2 regions of the Paenibacillus sp. LC231 genome follow, and region 2 is predicted to be linked to the other one. Evidence: predicted binding sites of a transcription regulator. Region 2 holds the regulator's gene; the other holds the start of a gene.
The links. Region 2 encodes LexA, which represses DNA repair genes until DNA is damaged. Its sites were predicted from a motif close to CGAACATATGTTCG; they were not measured.

Region 1: the regulator LexA is predicted to act here: its motif matches at 1,684-1,697, upstream of addB (helicase-exonuclease AddAB subunit AddB).

The regions. Positions count from the first base shown of each region.
Region 1 is NZ_JFOM01000049.1:230,991-234,418, forward strand. It holds gene AK95_RS26575 (Na/Pi cotransporter family protein) at 1-52, opposite strand, end outside; gene AK95_RS26580 (class I SAM-dependent rRNA methyltransferase) at 206-1,579, shown strand; gene addB (helicase-exonuclease AddAB subunit AddB) at 1,885-3,428, shown strand, end outside.
Region 2 is NZ_JFOM01000005.1:86,470-89,897, reverse strand. It holds gene AK95_RS01990 (RNA polymerase sigma factor) at 127-663, shown strand; gene AK95_RS01985 (hypothetical protein) at 656-1,444, shown strand; gene lexA (transcriptional repressor LexA) at 1,535-2,161, opposite strand; gene AK95_RS01975 (LysM peptidoglycan-binding domain-containing protein) at 2,337-2,708, shown strand; gene AK95_RS01970 (DUF896 domain-containing protein) at 2,974-3,180, shown strand; gene AK95_RS01965 (hypothetical protein) at 3,341-3,428, shown strand, end outside.

The DNA.
Region 1 (3,428 bases), on a different contig from region 2:
ACAGGAACAGGACAAGATCATAACAGATGGGAAACCAGAGTGAGGATAGCATGATGTTCTCCTTTTTGTGAAATAAAATGGGGATATGAAGCATCCGCTGCTGTGAAAGTCCGGCGAAAAACTTATTTTCTTAATTACGTATATGACCCTTGGCGGACATGCATGCCTATGGAATGGCCAGGGATAACTTAAGGAGTGAAATACAGTGCCATCGGTAATTTTGGAGCGCAGTCGAAAAAAGAGACTGGAGCAGGGGCATCCCTGGGTTTATAAAAGCGAGATTGCCTCTGTTGAAGGTGAACCCAAGCCGGGGGATATCGTATCGGTACTAAACCATCAAGGCCGTTTTCTCGCCTCCGGTTATTACAACCCGCAATCGCAAATCACCGTACGGACCGTTTCGTACGAGCCCGTTGAGACGATGGACAAGGCTTTTTTCGCCGCCAGGTTTCAGGAATGCCTGAAACACCGGGAACGGTTTATCGGAGATGAGAACGCCTACCGGTTGGTATATGGCGAGGCGGATTTTCTGCCGGGGCTGATTGTGGACCGGTTTGATGACGTACTGGTCATGCAGCTGCTGACGCTGGGTATGGATCGCTGCCGTGAGGACATCGTCAACGCGCTTATCGAGGTAGTCCAGCCGAAAGGAATCTATGAACGAAGCGACGTATCCATCCGGGAACTGGAAGGGCTGGAGCAGCGCACGGGTATTCTATACGGGGAATGTCCTCGCCACGTCACGGTGATGGAGAACGGCCTAAAGATCAAGGTCGATATCGAAGAAGGCCAGAAGACCGGATATTTCTTTGATCAGCGCGAGAACCGGGCATCCATTAAACCGTTAATGAACGGTTGGGGAAGCCGCAGCGGGATCTCGCTCCAGACTGTGGAACGAGACGGTGAGAAGAAGACCTTACCGGTGAACAAAAGCGGAAAGGAAGTTACTTTTCCTTATTGGGATGGAGCCACGGTGCTGGAATGCTTTTCGCATACGGGCAGTTTCACGCTGCATGCCTGCCTTTATGGCGCCAAGAAAGTGACCTGCCTTGACATATCGGAGCATGCCATTGAAAGCGCCAAAGAGAATGTGGAATTGAACGGATTCCAGGATCGCGTGGAGTTTGTAGTGGACGATGCCTTCCAATATTTGCGCAATCAGGTAAAAGGGCTGGAGGAACGCGAGTTGCGTGCGCAAGGGGATCAAAAAGTGGATACCTCCAAACCGCTGACCGCAGGAGGCGGACGTTCCTGGGATGTGATTATTCTGGACCCGCCTGCTTTTGCCAAAACCAGGTCTGCCGTCAAAGGGGCTTGCCGCGGATATAAAGACATCAATCTTCATGGCATGAAACTGGTGAATGAGGGCGGTTATTTGGTTACGGCAAGCTGCTCGTACCATATGCGGCCGGATTTGTTCCTGGAGACCATTCAGGATGCGGCAAAAGACGCCGGAAAAATTCTGAGACTCGTGGAATGGCGTGCGGCTGGCAAGGATCATCCGCAAATTCTCGGGGTCGACGAGGGGCATTATTTAAAATTTGCCGTGTTTGAAGTGCGCAGCAAATCGAAACTTTAAAGTGCAGCAGCACGGTAGAAGCGAAGGATCTTGCCATGGTGGGTGAACCACGTGGCAGGGTCCTTTTTTGTATGCCCGCAATAATTTGGAATGGGAATGAAATCCAAACGTATGTTCCATCAAACGTTACTTATGCTATACTAGTAATCAGCATCTTTTTTGATAGAGAACGAACCAAGACGTGGATTTCACATGAATTTTGATAGATTTGACCAATAGATTCAAGGGTATGATTTCACCGGACAGGCAGTTGTTTTGGAGGGTGAAGGAGTCCTTTTCGCCAGACGATGTAAAGGAGGCATAGCATGAGCGTTCAATTTATTATCGGCAGGTCGGGCAGCGGTAAGAGCACGTCGATCCGCCAAGAGATGATCGAGCGATTGGAGCAGGATCCCAAGGGGAATCCGATGATACTGATCGTTCCCGAGCAAGGTTCCTATGAAGCGGAGCACGCACTCGTTAATGCGGGAGGCATTCGCGGGATGATGCGCGCGCAAGTGCTCAGTTTCCGTCGACTGGCTTACCGTGTCATGCAGGAAACCGGCGGGGCCGCGAAGGTAGCGATCAGCGAAGAAGGAAAACGCATGCTGCTGTACAAAATTTTGCGGAGGCGCAAAGAAGAGCTCCAATTGTTCGGTGCTTCGGGAGAGCAGCATGGTTTTGTCGGTAAGCTGAGCGAGCTGTATACGGAAATGAAGCGCTATTGCATTGACGCTGCCTGCATGGAGGAGCAGCTGGGACAGATGCTGTCAGGCTCTGGGAATTCTCCGATGCTTCGGCGCAAGCTGGAGGACATCGTTACGGTTTTCCGCGATTTTGAGCTTGAGATTTCAAGGTTCTACATGGATGAGGAAGATACGCTGGCCTCATTGGCAGAGGGCGTGACCCAATCGGAGTATATCAAGCGCGCGGACATTTGGATCGATGGCTTCCATGGCTTTACGCCGCAGGAGTACCGGGTGCTCCGGGAAATTATGACGCATGCCAACCGCGTAACGATTGCGTTGACACTGGACAAGCCTTATACGAACGGGAATGTTCCGCATGAGCTGGATCTCTTTCATCCTACCGCGGTGACGTACATAAAGCTTGAAGGCATTGCCGATGAGATGGGGTTGGATATGGAGTATCGTGTTCTACAACCCGATGTTCTTCCGCGGTTTCAAGAATCCCCTCTGCTTGCCCATCTCGAGCGCGGTTATGATCGGAAGAAACGTTGGACGGAAGCTGCCCGGGACGGAGTTACAGTGAGCCATCCGGACGGCAGCAGGGCAGGTCTTCTTCTGCATGCTGCGAGTCACCGCCGGGCTGAAATTGAAGGGGCTGTACGCGAAATGGTGCGTCTCGCCCGGGAAGAAGGAGCAAGATACCGGGAAATGGCCGTGTTTGTCCGGAATATGGGAGAATATGAGCATCTGATAGGTCCTTTGTTCAGGGAACACGGCGTTCCTTATTTTCTGGATCAGAAGCGAAGCGAGCTCCATCATCCGCTGGTCGAATTTATTCGCTCTGCGCTGGATATCATCGGACGCCGCTGGCGTTATGAGGACGTATTCCGCTGCGTGAAGACGGATCTGCTGCTGCCGCTGGACGGATCGCTTACCCGTGAGGACATGGACCGTCTGGAGAACCATGTGCTGGCTTCCGGAATCCAGGGCACACGCTGGACGGATGGACGCCCCTGGAAGGGGATTCCAAGTCTCTCATTAGAAGATGGAGAGAGTGAGGTGCGAAATCCGCATGGGATGCAGGCGATTGAGTATGCCAGAAAGGTGATTACGGAGCCGCTGTATGCGTTTGAGAAGCGGATGAAGAAGGCAGCGAATGCAATGGATCAGAGCACGGCAGT
Region 2 (3,428 bases):
AATCGTTCATAGAATGAAACTACTACAGAATCACCCTCTATAAGGGGAGATTCTTTTTTTTTGTTTTTTTCGGAAGAGGGGAACCTTTGCTGACCTCCATGACTCTAATTAGATGAGGTGAATCGGTTGGAGCTGGAATACTTGAAGCAGATGACGGTGATGGACACACAGGCACTGGATAAAATCATGAGCTTGTATGGAAATGATATCTGGAATTACGCTTATTTTCTGACCAAACAGCAAGCACTGGCAGACGATATTGCTCAAGATGTGTTTATTAAAGCTTATTTTGGCATACATACATTTCGCGGTCAGGCGTCGTTAAGAACGTGGCTGCTCACGATCACACGACATACCGCGTTCCGGTACAAAAAGGCTTTTTTCTTTCGGAAAGTGACCCTTAAGGACAGACTGCACATCGATGCGTCAAGTCGGTCCGCGGAACTGGAGTATCTGGACGGGCAGTACACGGATGAAATATGGGCCATGATTATGACTTTACCCAGGAAGTTTAGGGAGGTGCTCATCTTGGACCTTTACTATGAGATGTCAATCAATCAGATTGCGGAGTTCCTTAACCTAGCGGCGGGTACCGTAAAATCCAGACTGTATCGGGCAAGGAAAAAAGTGCAGAACCTGTTAAAGGAGAATGGAGATGAATGAGGATAAACCAGACTGGTATTCCCGGGTTTCAAAGGGACCTTTTCCAAATGAAAAATTTACGGCTGAAATGAAAAAAAACGTCCAGATGTCCGTGATCCGTGACGAAGGTAGGCCTAAGCGCCGAAAGTATCTACAAGTTGGCTTTATAGGCGTGCTGCTGCTTCTGGTTATGTTACTTGCCATACAGCTGCCTTTTGACGGTGAGAAACAACAGAGAGCTGGGGATGTACCACCACATAAGGAGGAGACAATTCGGGCACAAGGATTTACAGATCAGGGAAGGCTCAGTGTGGTTGCTGTGGAAAAGGAAAAAATCACGACACTGGGAGCTCCTAGCTGCTTCGGTATCGAAACGGACCAATCGTTTACCGGAAACTACATCGTACGATATAGCGATAATGAAGTTACGGATGAAGTAACCACGCTGGATGATCTTACTTTTATTCAGCCAACTTCTGCAGCTGTCCATATGGTTCGATTGCCGTTTCTGGATGCGGATGTATTTATTCTTGCACCGCAATACCAGGACTGTCATGCCATACAGATCTACGCATTCGCCGTGGAGCATGATACGGGCAAGGCTGTGCAGCTCAGGTTTCAAGATGAATTAACGGTGTCCTATACTTCCTATTACAGACCAGGTACTGCACCCATGGTGAAAGACAATAAGCTTGTTCTGCAGTCCACGGAGGGGCCGGGTGGGGAAGGCTCGCCGGATTATAAACCTTTACGGCTGTATCGGCTGGATCTTAAACAAGGCATTATGGAGCAAACAAACTAGCTATGATCAAGTTTTTGTGATCTATATAGAAAAAGCAAGAGGTTACCATCCAATTAAGGGAGGTAACCTCTTATTCATAGATCTATGAGATTAGTGGACATCCCGGAAGAGTCCGATTACTTTACCGAGAATCGTAACATGGTTCAGGCGCAGTGGCTCGTAGGTAGGATTCTCCGGTTGCAATCGTACATGATCCTTCTCTTTATAGAAGGTCTTTACAGTTGCTTCGTCTTCCTCTGTCATCGCTACTACAATGTCGCCATTGTCTGCAGTTTGCTGCTGGCGCACAATGACATAGTCACCGCTGTGAATGCCAGCTTCGATCATACTGTCACCGACAACCGACAACATGAACACCTTATCGTCGCCTACATAATGCTGCGGGAGCGGGAAATAATCCTCAATGTTTTCCATGGCTGTAATAGGAACACCTGCAGTGACTTTACCAACAACAGGCACTCTGGCAATGGTGTGGGTAAACAGATTCGCGCTCTCGGACTCTTCTTGGCCAAGCAGCTCGATTGCTCTTGGTTTCGTAGGGTCACGGCGAATTAGGCCTTTCTTCTCCAAACGGTCAAGATGTCCATGGACCGTTGAACTGGAAGCTAGTCCGACAGCCTCTCCGATTTCCCGGACAGAAGGCGGGTAACCCTTGCTACGAACTTCGTTGCGGATAAACTCTAAGATCGCCAGCTGGCGGCTGGATATTTTCGACATGCCGTATCAACCCCATTTAGTAACGTTTGGGAAAATTATAACATAGAACTTCCGTTCGTACAAACATAAGTTCTAAATATAAATAGAACAAATGTTCTTTTAGGTATTGAATCAAACAAGTGTTCGTGTTATTATAGATTCATAAGAGAACACTTGTTTGGGAGATGATGATTCCATGTTGAAATACAGTACATACCGCAGCATTTATGAGAACGTTCCAGTGCAAACGATGAAGTCCCCGGAGACTTGGATCCATCAATTAAAGTCCAGAATTGAATCCATTCCTTTTATAAAGCTTTTATTCATCCTGTTGATCGTAGCTTCTTTTTGGACAGGGGCATACTCTGTTTTTGCCGGGGGGATGGACAAGCCCACAGGGGAGAAGCAGGTTATTGTTCAATATGGTGATAGTTTGTGGCGGATTGCTTCCCTTCATAAACCGGCAGATATGGATACACGAGTATATCTGGATAGCATCCGAAGAATGAATGGATTGAAAGGTCCGGATATACAGGCCGGAGAGGTGTTGTCTTTACCAGTCTGGTAATGGGATGACACTAACAGAAACTCTTTCCTTATATATGTCCCTACTTCTCGCTTCATATTTGTAGTATTGCCTGACGATGTGATTTCACGCAGTGTAAGCGTGTTTATAATAGACGAGTATTGATTTCTTAACAATGAGGAACCCATTTATAGGGAGCATATGTTCATATTTGTTCTTAATAAGAGTTTGCAAGGGCGCTGTTGCCTTGACAAGCTCTTTTTCACATGTTTAAGTTATACATGATATCGGAATTGGAGGAGAAGTCATGGACATCGATACTTTGGTTGAACGCATCAATGTACTAGCAAGAAAACAGAAGAGTGAGGGATTGACCGCGGATGAGCTCAAAGAACGGGCTGAGCTTCGGGAAATATACCTTAACAATATTCGCAGTAACTTTAGACAACAGCTGGAATCGATCGAATGGGTTGATGAAAATGAACAAAAAGGCGGCCCGCGATTAAAGCATTAGTCGATGAACTGGCATCTGGATCTACAACAGTGGATTCAGGACCAGATAGAAGGATAGAATTATAATACTTGGGGTGCCGATTATTCGTGGGAATCGAATACGGTGACCCCAAGTTTATATGGATTGGTAATATTTTGAAATTGAGTCCAGGGGGAACCATATGTCACGATCATGGGAAAGAAAAGTCAACAAAAATATGTCACAGCTCAACAAGCAGCGTAAGAAGCAGGGGCTGACCTCGTACCAAG